DNA from 2 places in the Streptomyces sp. NPDC093544 genome. Region 1 is predicted to be linked to the other one. Evidence: riboswitches for the same ligand, from Rfam matches in the RefSeq annotation. Region 1 holds a riboswitch; the other holds the start of a gene.
What was found. A riboswitch is a leader RNA that binds a small molecule or an ion and turns the genes downstream of it on or off. The one in region 1 is predicted to bind thiamine pyrophosphate.
Positions count from the first base shown of each region.

Region 1 (7,715 bases):
TCGCCCAGCGACACCGCGAAGGCGAACCCGGCCGCGACCAGCAGCGCCCGCCGCACCATCGGCAGATCGACCTCGCGCCACACCCGCCACGGCGACGCCCCGAGCACCGCCGCGGCCTCCCGCAGCCGCCCGTCCACCGCCCGCAGCACGGGCAGCATCGTCCGTACGACGAAGGGGACGCCGACCAGTGCCTGCGCGAGCGGCACCAGGATCCAACTGCTTCTGAGATTCAGCGGCGGCTCGTCCAGCGCGATCAGGAACCCGAACCCGACGGTCACCGCCGACACCCCCAGCGGCAGCATCAGCAACGCGTCGAAGCCTCGTACGAGACGTCCGGCACGCCTCGTCAGGGCCGCGGCCGCCAGACCACCGATCAGTACGGCGATGGCGGTGGCGGCGAGCGCGTACTCCAGGGAGTTGCCGATCGCCTCGATCGGCGCGACGAGGAAGATGCCGCTGTCGTCGGTCGTCAATGCCCTGTAGTACCCGAAGTCGGGGGCGTCCAGGGACCGCTGGACCAGCACGGCCAGCGGCAGCACGAGCAGTACGGCGATGGTCGCGAGGACCCCGGCCAGCAGCGCCCACTGCCCGGCCCCACGCGGCCGACGTGCGGTCGTCTCCGGGGCCACCAGACGCAGGGCGGTCTCGCGGCGCCGTACGGTCCAGGCGTGCACGGCGAGGATCGCGCCCACCGCGACGAACTGGATGATCGTCAGCACCGCCGCCGTGGAGAGGTCGAAGATCTCCGAGGTCTGCCGGTAGATCTCGACCTCGAGGGTCGAGAAGGTGGGGCCGCCGAGGATCTGCACCACACCGAAGGAGGTGAAGGTGAAGAGGAACACCATCAGCGCGGCGGCGGCCACGGCCGGGCTCAGGGCCGGCAACGTCACCTTCCGCCAGGCCGCGAGCCGGGAGGCGCCGAGCATCCGGGCGGCCTCCTCCTGACGCGGGTCGAGCTGTGACCAGAGCCCGCCGACCGTGCGGACGACGACCGCGTAGTTGAAGAAGACATGCGCGAGCAGGATCGCCCAGACCGTGGTGTCGAGCCGTACGCCCCACAGCTCGTCCAGGAGTCCGCCCCGGCCGACGAGGGCGAGGAACGCCGTACCGACGACGACTGTCGGCAGCACGAACGGCACGGTCACCACCGCCCGCAGCACCTGCTTGCCCCTGAAATCGAAGCGCGCGAAGACGTACGCGCCGGGGAGTGCGATCAGCAGCGTGAGCGCGGTCGAGGCGAGCGCCTGCCAGGTGGTGAACCACAGCACGTGCCGGATGTCGGACTGCGCGAGGACGTCCCAGATCCGACCGAGCTGCCAGACCCCGTCGACCTTGAGGCCGCGGGCCACGATCGCCGCCACGGGGTAGGCGAAGAAGACGCCGAAGAACGCGACGGGCAGGGCCATGAGCCCGAGCCGCGCCGCGCCTCCCCGGCGGGACTGCTCACGGGACTTCTTACCCGCCCGGGGCGTCACTTCAGTACGAGCGAGGTCCACGACTTGATCCACTGGTCACGGTTCTCGGCGATCTTGTCGGGGGCCATGGTCTCGGGGTCCTTGGCCTGCGGCCCGAACTCCGTGAACTCGGCCGGCACCTTCGCGCCCTCCACCACCGGGTAGACGAACATGTTCAGCGGCATGTCGTCCTGGAACTGCTTGGTGATCAGGAAGTCGATGAGCGCCTCGCCGCCCTTGGTGTTCTTCGCGTTGCTCAGCAGCCCCGCGTACTCGACCTGCCGGAAGCAGGTGCCGGTCGCGACGCCGGTCGGCGCGGTCTTCGGCTTCGGGTCCGCGTAGATGACCTCGGCGGGCGGCGAGGAGGCGTACGAGACGACGAGCGGCCGGTCCGCCTTGGCCTTCTTGCCGCCCGCGGAGCCGGAGAAGTCCTCGTTGTACGCCTGCTCCCAGCCGTCGACGACCTCGACGCCATTGGCCTTGAGCTTCGTCCAGTAGTCCTGCCAGCCGTCGTCCCCGTACTTGGCGGCGGTCCCGAGCAGGAAGCCGAGGCCGGGCGAGGACGTCGAGGCGTTCTCGGTGACGAGCAGGTTCTTGTACTCGGGCTTGATCAGATCATCGAAGGACTGCGGCGGCGTCAGCTTGTGTTCGGTGAAGTAGGCCTTGTCGTAGTTGACACAGATGTCGCCCGTGTCGATGGGCGTCACTCGGTGCTTGTCCTCGTCGACCCGGTACTCCGGGAGGATCTCGTCCGAGCCCTTGGCCTCGTAGGACTGGAAGAGCCCGTTGTCGAGCGCGCGGGACAGCAGGGTGTTGTCGACGCCGAAGAAGACGTCGCCCTGCGGGTTGTCCTTGGTGAGGATCGCCTTGTTGACGGCCTGCCCGGCGTCGCCGTCCTTGAGGACCTTGACCGTGTACCCGGACTCCTTCTCGAAGGCGCTCAGCACGTCCTTGGAGTAGGCGAAGGAGTCATGGCTGACGAGAGTCACGGTCTTGGAGTCGGCGCCGCTCCCGGAACCGGAGTCGGTCGAGCCGCACGCGGAAAGCGTGACGAGCCCGAGACCGACAACGACGGCCGTGATCGTCTTCTTCTTGCTCACTGAATTCCTCCTGGGATGACCAGGAAGAGACGCGGCCCTGCCCGGGAACCTCTGACAGTTCCCGGGCAGGGCGCAACAGCTTGAGTATTGACCGAACTTCCTACCCAGAATGACCTGGGCAAGGTTCTGAGGGTCTGCGGCCCGCCGGTGACCCGGCTACCGCACTCTCAGCGCTGTGGCGCTCCCCTGTCGGAATATGAAGATGTAGGAACTAAGGATGCACGTACGCAACCACGGTGGCCAGGCTACCGCTCGGTGGCCGCGAGCTGACCGCACGCCCCGTCGATCTCCTGACCACGGGTGTCCCGAACGGTGACCGGCACCCCGTGCGCCGCGATCGCTTCGACGAACGCCTTCTCGTCCTCGGGCCGCGAGGCGGTCCACTTCGAACCCGGCGTCGGGTTCAGCGGGATGAGATTGACATGCACGGGCTTGCCCTTGAGCATCCGCCCGAGCCGGTCACCACGCCAGGCCTGGTCGTTGATGTCCCTGATCAGCGCGTACTCGATGGAGAGCCGGCGCCCCGACTTGGCCGCGTACTCCCAGCCGGCGTCCAGCACCTCCCGCACCTGCCATCGTGTGTTCACCGGTACGAGGGTGTCGCGCAGCTCGTCGTCGGGTGCGTGGAGAGAGATGGCGAGGCGGCACTTGAAGCCCTCGTCGGACAGCCGGTTGATCGCCGGGACGAGCCCGACGGTCGAGACGGTGATGCCACGCTGCGAGAGACCGAGCCCGTCGGGCTCGGGGTCGGTCAGCGCGCGGATCGCCCCGACCACCCTCTTGTAGTTGGCCAGCGGCTCGCCCATGCCCATGAACACGATGTTGCTGAGCCGCGCCGGACCACCCGGGATCTCCCCGTCCCGAAGCGCCCGCATGCCATCGACGATCTGGTGCACGATCTCGCCGGTGGAGAGGTTCCGGTCGAGCCCGGCCTGCCCGGTCGCACAGAACGGGCAGTTCATCCCGCATCCGGCCTGCGAGCTGATGCACATGGTCACCCGGTCCGGGTACCGCATCAGCACGGACTCGACGAGCGTGCCGTCGAAGAGCCGCCACAAGGTCTTGCGGGTGGTCTCCTGGTCGGTCGACATATGCCGAACCACCGTCATCAGCTCAGGAAGCAACGCCTCCTGAAGCTTCCCGCGCGAGGCGGCCGGGATGTCCGTCCACTCCGCGGGGTCGTGCGCGTACCGCGCGAAGTAGTGCTGCGACAGCTGCTTGGCACGAAACGGCTTCTCACCGATCGCGGCAACCGCTTCTTTACGCTCAGCGGGCGTGAGATCGGCAAGATGCCGCGGCGGCTTCTTGGCTCCGCGCGGGGCGACGAATGTAAGTTCTCCGGGCTTAGGCATGGCTGTACCAGTGTCGCAGACATACGGAGAGGGGCTCGCCGCCCTGTGGACAACGAACCCCTCACCGACAAACCCGCACGTCAGCGACGTACAGACGCATTCACAACAGCAGGTCAGCCGGACCCGACGAAGATCACCAGCAGCAACCACACCACCGGAGCCGTGGGCAACAGCGAGTCCAGCCGGTCCATGATTCCGCCGTGCCCCGGCAGCAACGTGCCCATGTCCTTGATGCCCAGGTCACGCTTGATCATGGACTCGCCGAGGTCGCCGAGCGTGGCGCTGGCCGCGACCGCGAGGCCCAGGAGCAGGCCCTGCCACCAGGTGCCGTCGTCGATCAGGAACTCCATCAACAGCGCACCCGCCGCCATCGCGAAGGTGACCGCTCCGACCAGGCCCTCGCGGGTCTTGCCGGGGCTGATGCGCGGCGCCAGCTTGTGCTTGCCGAAGCGCCAGCCGATCGCGTACGCGCCCGTGTCACTGACCACGGCGAGCAGCAGGAACGTGAGTACCCGCCGTGAGCCGTCGTCGGCCGCGAGCATCAGCGCGACGAACGTGGCCAGGAACGGGATGTAGAAGGCCGCGAAGACACCGGCCGTGACGTCCCTCAGATAGCCCTCGGGGGGCTCCGTCATGCGCCAGACCAGGACGGCCAGTGCGGTGAGTGCCATCGCCACCCACGCACCCTCGGCGCCCCGGACGTAACCGGAGACGACCATCGCCGCACCGCCGAGCGCCAGCGGCACGAGAGGCGCCTTGATGCCCTTGCGCTCCTCCAGCCGCGAGGTGAGCTCCCACAGCCCCACCACCACGGCGACCGCTATCACGCCGATGAAGACGGCCTTGACGATGAGCAAGGACGCGACGATCACCACACCGAGCCCGACAGCCACTCCTATGGCCGCGCCCAAGTCCCGTCCCGCGCTCTTCTTCTGCGGTGCGGGGGCGGGCTGTGGGGCGCTGGGCATGGGCTCCTGCGGCTTCTGCGACGGGCCCCCGTAGGGCGGCGCCGTCGCCGGTGTGTCGTCGCGGAACAGGGGACCGCTCAGCCGAGCGGCCCCCCGGTCGTCATCCTGGTCTCCGCCATGTTCGGGTACGTCGGGCACGATGGGCATGGGCCGAGTGTGCTGCGCGTCATACGCATCGTATGCGGGACCCGCCGGGGCAGCCCCCTGGACAGGCCCCTGCTCGGACGGCCCCCAGTACCCGGCTTGTGGCGGCGGCGCCCAGGAAGAGTCGTTCATCAGACCTCGAGCAGCTCCGCTTCCTTGTGCTTGAGGAGCTCGTCCACCTGGGCGGCGTACTTCGCCGTGGTGTCGTCGAGTTCCTTCTCCGCACGGCGGCCCTCGTCCTCGCCGACCTCGCCGTCCTTGATCAGCTTGTCGATGGTCTCCTTCGCCTTGCGGCGAACGGAGCGGATCGAGATCTTGGCGTCCTCACCCTTGGTCTTGGCGACCTTGATGAACTCCTTGCGGCGCTCCTGGGTCAGCTCGGGGAACACCACCCGGATGATGTTGCCGTCGTTGCTCGGGTTGACACCCAGGTCGGAGTCGCGGATCGCCTGCTCGATGTTGCGCATCGCGCTCTTGTCGAACGGGGTCACCACCGCCATGCGCGGCTCGGGCACCGAGAACGAGGCCAGCTGGTTGATCGGCGTCAGTGCGCCGTAGTAGTCCGCCACGATCTTGTTGAACATCGCCGGGTGCGCACGACCGGTGCGGATCGCGGCGAAGTCCTCCTTGGCGACCACGACGGCCTTCTCCATCTTCTCCTCGGCCTCGAGGAGGGTCTCTTCGATCACCACTTGCTCCTGCGTCTTGAGTAGGCCCGGCAGCTGTTCCTCGTGGAGGTGGCAGCCGGCTGCGTCGCGTCTTGTTCCTGCACGGTTCCGGACCGGCAGGACATTGTCCATCCCCCGGTCGGGGTCCGTGTCCGGTCAGAGCTCGACCCCGGTCGGGGCCGGTCCCGTCAGGCCCGGCTGCTGTGTTCACCCACGAGTGTGCCGATCTTCTCACCCTTGACCGCCCGCGCGATATTGCCCTCCGCCAGGAGCTCGAAGACCAGGATGGGCAGCTTGTTGTCCCGGCACAGCGTGATGGCGGTCATGTCGGCGACCTTGAGGTCGCGGGTGATGACCTCGCCGTAGCTGAGCGAGTCGAACTTGACCGCCTCGGGGTTGGTCTTCGGGTCGGAGTCGTACACACCGTCGACACCGTTCTTGCCCATCAGCAGAGCCTCGGCGTCGATCTCCAGGGCGCGCTGGGCGGCAGTGGTGTCGGTGGAGAAGTACGGCATGCCCATACCGGCGCCGAAGATGACCACACGGCCCTTCTCCAGGTGCCGTACGGCGCGAAGCGGGATGTACGGCTCGGCGACCTGCCCCATGGTGATGGCGGTCTGGACACGGCTGTCGATGCCTTCCTTCTCCAGGAAGTCCTGGAGGGCCAGGCAGTTCATGACCGTGCCGAGCATGCCCATGTAGTCGGAGCGCGCCCGGTCCATGCCGCGCTGCTGGAGTTCCGCGCCGCGGAAGAAGTTGCCGCCGCCGATGACAACCGCGATCTGGGCGCCGCCGCGCACGACGGCCGCGATCTCACGGGCGATCTTGTGCACCACATCGGGATCGACGCCCAGTCCGCCGCCGCCGGCGAACGCCTCGCCGGAAAGCTTCAGCATGAAGCGTCCCGCGCCTTTGCCCTCGTCGGTCTTCTCGCCCTTGCCGGCCTGGGTGGTGGTCATGGATCTCTCGCCTCTTTACGTGTCACACATACGAAGAAGGCCATTGCCGCCGGGGTGTTGTTCGCATCCCATGCTCGGCAATGGCCTCCTCGTCAGATCTGCTGTCGTCCGACACGCACGCGCGCGTGCCCACGTACGCGGACGACTGCTGTCGACCCTAGCGGGGTCGGGCGTCGATCGCGGTACGGACTCAGATGCCGACCTTGATACGCACGAAGCGCTTCAGGGTGACACCGGCCTCGTCCAGAATCTTCTGGACGGACTTCTTGTTGTCGAGCGCGTACGGCTGACCGAGGAGGGTGGCCTCCTTGAAGAAGCCGTTGACGCGACCCTCGACGATCTTCGGAAGCGCGGCCTCCGGCTTGCCCTCCGCGCGCGTGGTCTCCTCGGCGACGCGACGCTCGGACTCGACGACCTCGGCCGGAACGTCCTCGCGGGAGAGGTACTTCGGCGCGAAGGCGGCGATGTGCTGCGCGATGCCCTTGGCAAGCTCGGCGTTCGGCTTGTCCAGCTCGACCAGAACACCGATCTGCGGGGGCAGGTCGGGCATGGTGCGGTGCATGTACGCGGCGACGTAGCCGCCGGAGAACTGGGCGAAGCGGTCCAGGACGATCTTCTCGCCCAGGTTCGCGTTGGCCTCGTCGACGAACGCCTGAACCGTCTTGCCGGCCTCGATCTCGGAGCCCAGGAGGGCGTCGAGGTCGGCCGGGGAGGACGCGACGACGTGCTCGGCGATCTGGTTGGCGACGGCCTGGAACTTCTCACCCTTGGCGACGAAGTCCGTCTCGCACTTCAGCTCGACCAGGACACCGGAGGAGTTGTCGTCGGCGATGATGGAGACCACAGCGCCGTTCTCGGCGGAGCGGCCCTCGCGCTTGGCGACGCCCTTCTGGCCCTTGATCCGCAGCGCCTCGACGGCCTTGTCGACGTTGCCGTCGGACTCGTCCAGCGCCTTCTTACAGTCCATCATGCCGGCGCCGGTGAGCTCACGGAGCTTCTTGACGTCGGCGGCGGTGTAGTTCGCCATGATTCCTGGAATCTCTCTCGAAGTCTGAAGATCTACGGGCCGA
Region 1 covers NZ_JBFBEA010000003.1:136,766-144,480, forward strand. The annotation lists gene AB0N66_RS04955 (iron ABC transporter permease) at 1-1,406, opposite strand, end outside; gene AB0N66_RS04960 (thiamine ABC transporter substrate-binding protein) at 1,472-2,554, opposite strand; TPP riboswitch at 2,634-2,752, opposite strand; gene rlmN (23S rRNA (adenine(2503)-C(2))-methyltransferase RlmN) at 2,800-3,906, opposite strand; gene AB0N66_RS04970 (phosphatidate cytidylyltransferase) at 4,020-5,150, opposite strand; gene frr (ribosome recycling factor) at 5,150-5,707, opposite strand; gene pyrH (UMP kinase) at 5,875-6,645, opposite strand; gene tsf (translation elongation factor Ts) at 6,836-7,672, opposite strand.

Region 2 (7,715 bases), on a different contig from region 1:
GGAAGCCCCCGAAGGCGAGCAGCCGGTAGCGCAGCCGCGCTTTGTACTGCAGTAGGACCTCGCCGAGCAGCCAGAGCGCGACGACGCCGAAAGCGATATAGAGGACCGTCCAGCCCATGTACGCCCCTCTCCCAGTGGCCGCTACGCAGTGTGTCGTACGCGGGTGCGACCGGTCTAGGCCTGCTGCGGGTGGTGCAGACCCAGATTGTCGTAAATTTCCAGCGTTGCCGTGGAGTTGTTGAGGGTGATGAAGTGCAGTCCGGGGACTCCCTCGGCCAGCAGTCTCGCGCAGAACTCCGTCGCGAACTCGATGCCAATGGAGCGTACAGCCGCCGCGTCGTCTTTGGCTGTGAGGATCCGCTCTTTCAGAACGTCCGGGAACGAGGCATTGCTGAGCTTCGGAAGCCTCTCCAGCATCTTCACACTCGTCACCGGCATGACCTCAGGAATCACCGGAGTCGCACAGCCAGCCGCGGCGACCCGGTCGCGCAGGGTGAGATACGACTCAGGGTGGAAGAACATCTGGGTGATCGCGTAGTCGGCGCCGGCCCGGCACTTGTCGACGAAGCGCGCGACGTCCTGGTCCCAGGCCTCGGAGCGCGGGTGCATCTCGGGGAAGGCCGCGACACCGACACAGAAGTCGCCGGACTCCTTGATGAGACGGACGAGGTCGGCCGCGTAGGCCAGGCCCTGGGGGTGCGGCACCCAGTCGCCCATGGGGTCGCCGGGCGGGTCTCCGCGCACGGCGAGGATGTTGCGGATCCCGGCGTCCGCGTACTGGCCGATGATGTTGCGCAGCTCAGCGATGGAGTGGTTGACCGCGGTGAGGTGGGCGACCGGGGTGAGCGTCGTGTCGGCGACGATCTGCTGGGTCTCCCTGACCGTGCCCGCGCGGGTGGATCCGCCGGCTCCGTACGTCACGGAGACGAAGTCGGGCGCGACCGCCTCCACCCGGCGCAGCGCGTTCCACAGGTTCCGCTCGCCCTTGGCGGTCTTCGGCGCGGAGAACTCGAACGAGTACGTCTTGTTGCCGGTCGCGAGCATGTCGCGCACGGTTCGCGCGTGGTCAGTCCTGGTGGAAGCAGATCCGAGGGCCATACCCGCAGGTTAGCCAGGGGGATGCGGTCCCCCAACCGCACAGCCGAGAATTGTCCGATTTGTCGACTTCTTGTCCACTCCTCGGACAGCGGCCGGACAACTATTCAGCCAATCGGACAGCTATTCAGACAAGCCGTCGGACGGCTACTCGGACAACTACCCGGACGGCTACTCGGCCGACTCCTCGGGCAGCTGCACTCCGCGCAGCCGCTTCGCGAACTCCGCCGCCGCCGCTCCCGGGTCGTCCGCCTCCGTGATCGCCCGCACCACGACGGCGCGGCGGGCACCCGCCTCCAGCACCTCGTCGAGGTTGCCGAGGTCGATGCCGCCGATGGCGAACCAGGGGCGGTCGGTGCCCAGCGAGGCCGTGTACCGGACCAGGTCAAGGCCGGGTGCGTGGCGGCCGGGCTTGGTGGGGGTCGGCCAGCAGGGGCCGGTGCAGAAGTAGTCCACGCCCTCCTGGACGGCGGCTGCCGCGGCCTCGGACCCGGCGTGCGTGGAGCGGCCTATCAGGACCTCGTCGCCGAGGATGGCGCGGGCGGCGGGAACCGGGAGGTCGCCCTGGCCCAGGTGCAGCACATCGGCACCGGCCGCGTGCGCCACATCCGCCCGGTCGTTGACCGCGAGCAGCTTGCCGTGGCGCGCGCAGGCGTCCGCGAAGACCTGGAGGTGCTCCAGCTCCTCGGCCGCCTCCATGCCCTTGTCGCGCAGCTGCACGATGTCGACACCGCTGTCCAGGACCGCGTCCAGGAAATCGGCGAGGTCGCCCTGGCGCCTGCGGGCGTCCGTGCACAGGTAGACACGGGCGTCGGCGAGCTGGGCGCGTGCGGTTGCGGCGTTGTCGGGCATGCGTGGATCCCCCGTTGTCGGTGCGTGGGGACCACGGCGGCCGGGGTGGTCCATGGCCGCCGTGGTCCGAACATCGGACGGTCTGTCTCGGTCAGACGGCGAGCGCCTGGGCGCGACGCTTCACCTCCGTGCCGCGATTCTCGCTGAGAGCCTGTGCGGGGGTGCCGGGCAGGCTCGGGTCGGGGGTGAAGAGCCACTCGAGCATCTCTTCGTCGGAGAAACCGTCGTCCCGCAGGAGCGTCAGGGTGCCTGTCAGGCCCTTGACGACCTTCTGCTCGGCCCCGTCGATGAAAGCGGCGGGGACGTGCAGCGCGCGGTTCTCACCACGGCGTACGGCGATCAGCTGGCCTTCCCTGACCAGCTGCCGGACGCGGGTCACCTCGACACCGAACTGCTCGGCGATGTCGGGGAGGGTGAGCCAGGCGGGGACGAGAGCATCGATCTTTGCGTCAATCTCGGTCACACGACAAGCCTGCCATCCCGGACTGACACTCGGTAGCCGAGTCCCGTCAGGATCGGGTCACCGCACGGCCGGATCGCCCGTGCGGCATGGGTTCTCGCCCGTCCAGCACCGGTTCCGCCTACGGCGAACCAGTCCCGACTACGGCGTCACCGTCGCCGTCTTCAGTGGCCGCGACGGGTCCGAGAGCAGCTCCGGGTCCATCGGGATGCCCGCCTCGATGAGTTTCCGGCCCTGCGCCAGGTCCCTGGGCCGACCGACCGCGAGGAGGGCGACCAGGCGGCCGTCATGGAGCCAGCAGACCGTCCAGGCAGCGCTGGACGGGTCACCGCGCCAGACGATGGTGTCGGCGGGGGCGTGGTGGCCGACGTACTGGACGAAGCGCCCGAACTGCTCGGACCAGAAGTACGGGACGGGGTCGTACGCCACGGGGAACTCGCCGATGATGTTCGCCGCCACCGTGCGCGGGCCCTGGAGGGCGTTGTCCCAGTGGTGGACCAGAAGGCGGTCCTCGTACCTTCCCGAAGGGAAGGAAGCGCAGTCGCCGACCGCGTAGACGTCCGGCACGGAAGTCCGCAGATGGTCGTCGGCCACGACCTCTCGGTGGGCGCCGAGCTCGATGCCGGAGCCGCTGAGCCAGGCGGTGGCGGGGCGCGCGCCGATACCGACGACCACGGCGCCCGCGGGCACCCGGGAGCCGTCGTCCAGCACCACCGCGCCGGGCTCGACGCGCTCCACGCGCGCGTGGGTGCGCAACGAGGCCCCGCTGTCCGCGTACCAGGCGGTCATCGGTGCGGCCACCTCGGCGGGCAGCGCCCCGGCGAGCGGCCGGTCGGCCGCCTCGATGACGGTCACCGCGCAGCCCGCCTCTCGCGCCGCGGTGGCGAACTCGGCGCCGATCCAGCCCGCCCCGACCACCACGATGTCGTGCTGCTGGGCGAGCACGGGACGCAGCCGCTCGGCGTCGTCCAGGGTGCGCAGCAGATGGACCCCGGGCACGCCCTCCGTGCCCGGCAGCCGGATCGGTTCCGCGCCCGTCGCGATGACCAGGACGTCGTACGGCACCGGGCCCGCGGCCGTGTCCAGCTCATGGTCCCCGGGGCGTACGCCGAGCGCCTCGCGCCCGAGCCGCAGGTCGATGCCGAGTGCCTCGAAGTCGAGGTCGAAGGCGGAGCCCTCGGCCTTGCCGAGCAGTACGGCCTTGGACAGCGGTGGCCGGTCGTACGGCTGGTGCGGCTCCGCCCCGATCAGCGTCACGCCGCCGGGGAACCCCTGTTCCCGCAGGGCGACCGCGGTCTGCACGCCCGCCATGCCCGCGCCCACGACGACGACCTGCCGTACCGTCCGCTCCTGAACCTGCGTCTTCTCGGTCACCGGATCACCATAGACAGCTGACAATTCGTCAGTCAGGTGGCGTGCTCAGTGACCTGCTCCACACCGCCCGTCCTGACCTGCTCCGCGCCGGTCGGGTTGACCGACGGCGCACCGCTCACCCTCGCGGGTACCCAGGAGATGACCGCGGAGGCTCCCTTACTGAGACATACGCAGCGAGCTAGGCTGGCCAACGTAAAGCACTCGCGGGAGTCCGGACGCACCGGGCTGAGAGGGAGGCTGGGACGGCCTCCGACCGTACGAACCTGATCCGGGTCATGCCGGCGAAGGGAGGGGCTGGACGCCCATGTCGCGTACACCATCAGAGGCATCACATACATCCCGTACATCCCTGACATCAGGCACCACAGACGTCCTTGTCATCGGGGGCGGAATCATCGGGCTCGTGACGGCCTGGCGGGCCGCGCAGCGCGGGTTGACGACCGCGCTGGTGGACCCCGAGCCCGGCGGCGGCGCCGCGCAGGTCGCGGCCGGCATGCTCGCCGCCGTCACCGAACTGCACTTCGGCGAGCAGACCCTGCTGGGCCTCAACCTCGCCTCCGCACACCGGTACCCGGACTTCGTCGCCGAGCTCACCGAGGCGACGGGCCAGGATCTCGGCTACCGCCGGTGCGGCACCCTGGCCGTCGCACTCGACGCCGACGACCGAGCCCACCTGCGCGAACTGCACACCCTGCAACGTCAGTCGGGGCTCGACTCGGAGTGGCTCAGCGGCCGCGAGTGCCGCCGCCTCGAACCGATGCTCGCGCCCGGCGTGCGCGGCGGGCTGCGGGTCGACGGCGACCACCAGATCGATCCGCGCCGCCTCGCGAAGGCCCTGGTCACAGCGTGCGAGCGGGCCGGGGTGGTGTTCCGCCGGACGTGGGCCGAGCGCCTGGGCGTGGTACGGAACCGGGCCCAGGGAGTCGTCACCGCGGACGGCAGCAAGCTGTCGGCGGGGCAGGTGGTCCTCGCCGCGGGCAGTCTCAGCGGGCGCCTCGCGGGCGTTCCCGAGGCCGTACTGCCGCCCGTGCGCCCCGTGAAGGGGCAGGTGCTGCGGCTGACGGTGCCGCGGCCGTACGCGCCCTTCCTCAGCCGCACCGTGCGCGCCGTCGTGCGAGGCAGCCATGTCTACCTGGTGCCGCGCGAGAACGGCGAGCTCGTCGTCGGCGCGACCAACGAGGAGCTCGGCTGGGACACGACGGTGACCGCGGGCGGCGTCTACGAATTGCTGCGAGACGCCCATGAGCTGGTCCCGGGGATCACCGAGCTGCCGCTCACCGAGACCCGCGCCGGGCTGCGCCCCGGATCGCCCGACAACGCGCCGCTGCTCGGTCCGACCGAGCTCGACGGGCTCCTCCTGGCGACCGGGCACTACCGCAATGGCGTCCTGCTGACCCCCGTCACCGGCGACGCGATGGCGCACGCCCTGACCACCGGTGAACTGCCCGACGTGGCACGCCCCTTCACCCCCAAGCGCTTCAGCCCGGCCCGCACGGAGCAGCCCGCATGAACATCCTCGTCAGCGTCTTCGTCAACGGGGAGCGGCAGCGCATCGCCGCCGGCACCGCTCTCGACACGCTCGTCGCGGCGCTCACCCCGGCCCCGTCCGGGGTCGCCGCCGCGCTCAACGAAACCGTCGTCCCGCGCGGGCAGTGGTCGTCCACCTCCCTCGCCGAGGGAGACCGCGTCGAAGTCCTCACCGCAGTCCAAGGAGGCTGACCCATGGCCGACGATCCCTTTGTCCTCGGTGGTACGTCCTTCTCGTCCCGTCTGATCATGGGTACGGGGGGTGCGCCCAGCCTCGATGTCCTGGAGCGCTCGCTCGTCGCCTCCGGCACGGAGCTGACGACGGTCGCGATGCGGCGCGTAAACGCTTACGTGCACGGTTCGGTGCTGTCCGTCCTCGACCGGCTCGGCATCCGGGTGCTGCCGAACACGGCGGGCTGCTTCACCGCGGGCGAGGCCGTACTGACCGCCCGCCTCGCGCGCGAGGCGCTGGGCACCGACGTGATCAAGCTGGAGGTCATCGCCGACGAGCGCACGCTGCTGCCCGATCCGATCGAGTTGCTGGACGCGGCGGAGACGCTGGTGGACGACGGGTTCACCGTGCTGCCGTACACGAACGACGACCCTGTGCTCGCGCGGAAGCTGGAAGACGTCGGGTGCGCCGCGATCATGCCGCTGGGGTCGCCGATCGGATCCGGGCTCGGGATCCGCAATCCGCACAACTTCCAGCTGATCGTGGAGCACGCGCGCGTGCCGGTGATTCTGGACGCGGGGGCGGGTACGGCGTCCGATGCCGCGCTCGCGATGGAGCTGGGGTGTGCGGGGGTGATGCTCGCCTCGGCCGTGACCCGGGCGAAGGAGCCCGTGCTGATGGCCGAGGGCATGCGGCACGCGGTGGAGGCGGGGCGGCTCGCCTACCGTGCGGGGCGGATTCCTCGGCGGCACTTCGCCGAGGCGTCGTCCCCTGCGGAGGGGCTGGCCCGGCTGGATCCGGAGCGGCCCGCGTTCTGAGCTTCGGCCGACCGTCGGCCGTGGTTGCGGCTTCAGGACTTCCCCGCCCGCGCACCGCACGTTTCCACCCCGTTGGAAGGTGTGCCTCTCCCGTGGGGGTCCCCGCCGTCGGCGGCTGCCGCATGCCTCGCGTCTCGTGAGGCATGCGTCACAGGTCGGCTTCAGTCCAGCCCCGGTATCGGCTGAACGGGTGGGGGGTGACGGTGGCGGCTCGTACACTCACCTGCGTGGATATGACCCTTCAGGACCCGCTTGTCGGGCAGCTGCTCGACGGCCGCTATCGCGTGGACGCGCGGATCGCGGTCGGCGGGATGGCCACGGTCTACCGGGCCCTGGACACCCGCCTCGACCGTGTGCTCGCCCTCAAGGTGATGCATCCGGCGCTGGCCGCCGACGGCTCGTTCGTCGAACGGTTCATCCGCGAGGCCAAGTCGGTGGCCCGGCTCGCGCACCCCAATGTGGTGCAGGTCTTCGACCAGGGGGCGCACGGGTCGTACGTCTATCTGGCCATGGAGTACGTCGCCGGGTGCACCCTGCGCGACGTGCTGCGCGAGCGCGGAGCCCTCCAGCCGCGGGCCGCGCTCGACATCCTGGAGCCGGTGCTCGCCGCGCTCGGCGCCGCCCACCGCGCCGGGTTCGTGCACCGCGACATGAAGCCGGAGAACGTCCTCATAGGGGATGACGGCCGGGTCAAGGTGGCGGACTTCGGGCTCGTACGGGCCGTGGACACCGTCACGAACACGACGGGTGCGGTCCTCGGCACCGTTTCGTATCTCGCCCCCGAGCAGATCGAGCACGGCACCGCCGACGCCCGCGTCGACGTGTACGCGTGCGGAATCGTCCTCTACGAGATGCTCACCGGCGACAAGCCGCACTCCGGGAACTCCCCCGCCCAGGTGTTCTACCAGCACCTCCACGCGGACGTACCGCCGCCGTCGGCCGCCGTACCGGGGCTGGCGTTCCAGCTCGACGAGCTGGTCACCTCCGCGACCGCGCGCAACCCCGAGGTCCGCCCGTACGACGCGGTGACGCTGCTCGGTCAGGTGCTGGCGGCGCGGGCGGGGCTCAGCGCCGAGCAGCTCGACGCCGTACCCCCGCAGGCCCACAGCACAGGTCACCACAACGCCGAGGACCGTACGAGCGTGATCCCGCGCTCGCTGTCCGTGCCGCGCCCGCTGCCGGTGAACGAGTACCAGGACGCCGCCGTACTCAACCCGACCAGCCGGTTCGAGCGGACCAGCCAGTTCGCGTCCGAGGGGGCCCCGCCTTCACGGCGTGCCCCTGGCCGCCCTCGGCGCGGAATGATCGCGGTCGTCACCGCGGTCCTTCTGGTGCTCGGCGTCGGCGCGGGCGTCTGGTACATCAACTCGGGCCAGTTCACCAAGGTCCCGGCGGTTCTGGCGGTATCCGAGGCGAC
Region 2 covers NZ_JBFBEA010000002.1:54,279-61,993, reverse strand. The annotation lists gene AB0N66_RS02610 (hypothetical protein) at 1-118, opposite strand, end outside; gene metF (methylenetetrahydrofolate reductase [NAD(P)H]) at 175-1,098, opposite strand; gene thiE (thiamine phosphate synthase) at 1,267-1,947, opposite strand; gene AB0N66_RS02595 (Rv2175c family DNA-binding protein) at 2,039-2,410, opposite strand; gene AB0N66_RS02590 (FAD-dependent oxidoreductase) at 2,549-3,781, opposite strand; TPP riboswitch at 3,975-4,088, shown strand; gene thiO (glycine oxidase ThiO) at 4,131-5,291, shown strand; gene thiS (sulfur carrier protein ThiS) at 5,288-5,500, shown strand; gene AB0N66_RS02575 (thiazole synthase) at 5,504-6,298, shown strand; gene pknB (Stk1 family PASTA domain-containing Ser/Thr kinase) at 6,526-7,715, shown strand, end outside.
Region 2: linked by a shared signal. The riboswitch ahead of thiO (glycine oxidase ThiO) and the one ahead of AB0N66_RS04960 (thiamine ABC transporter substrate-binding protein) in region 1 are both predicted to bind thiamine pyrophosphate.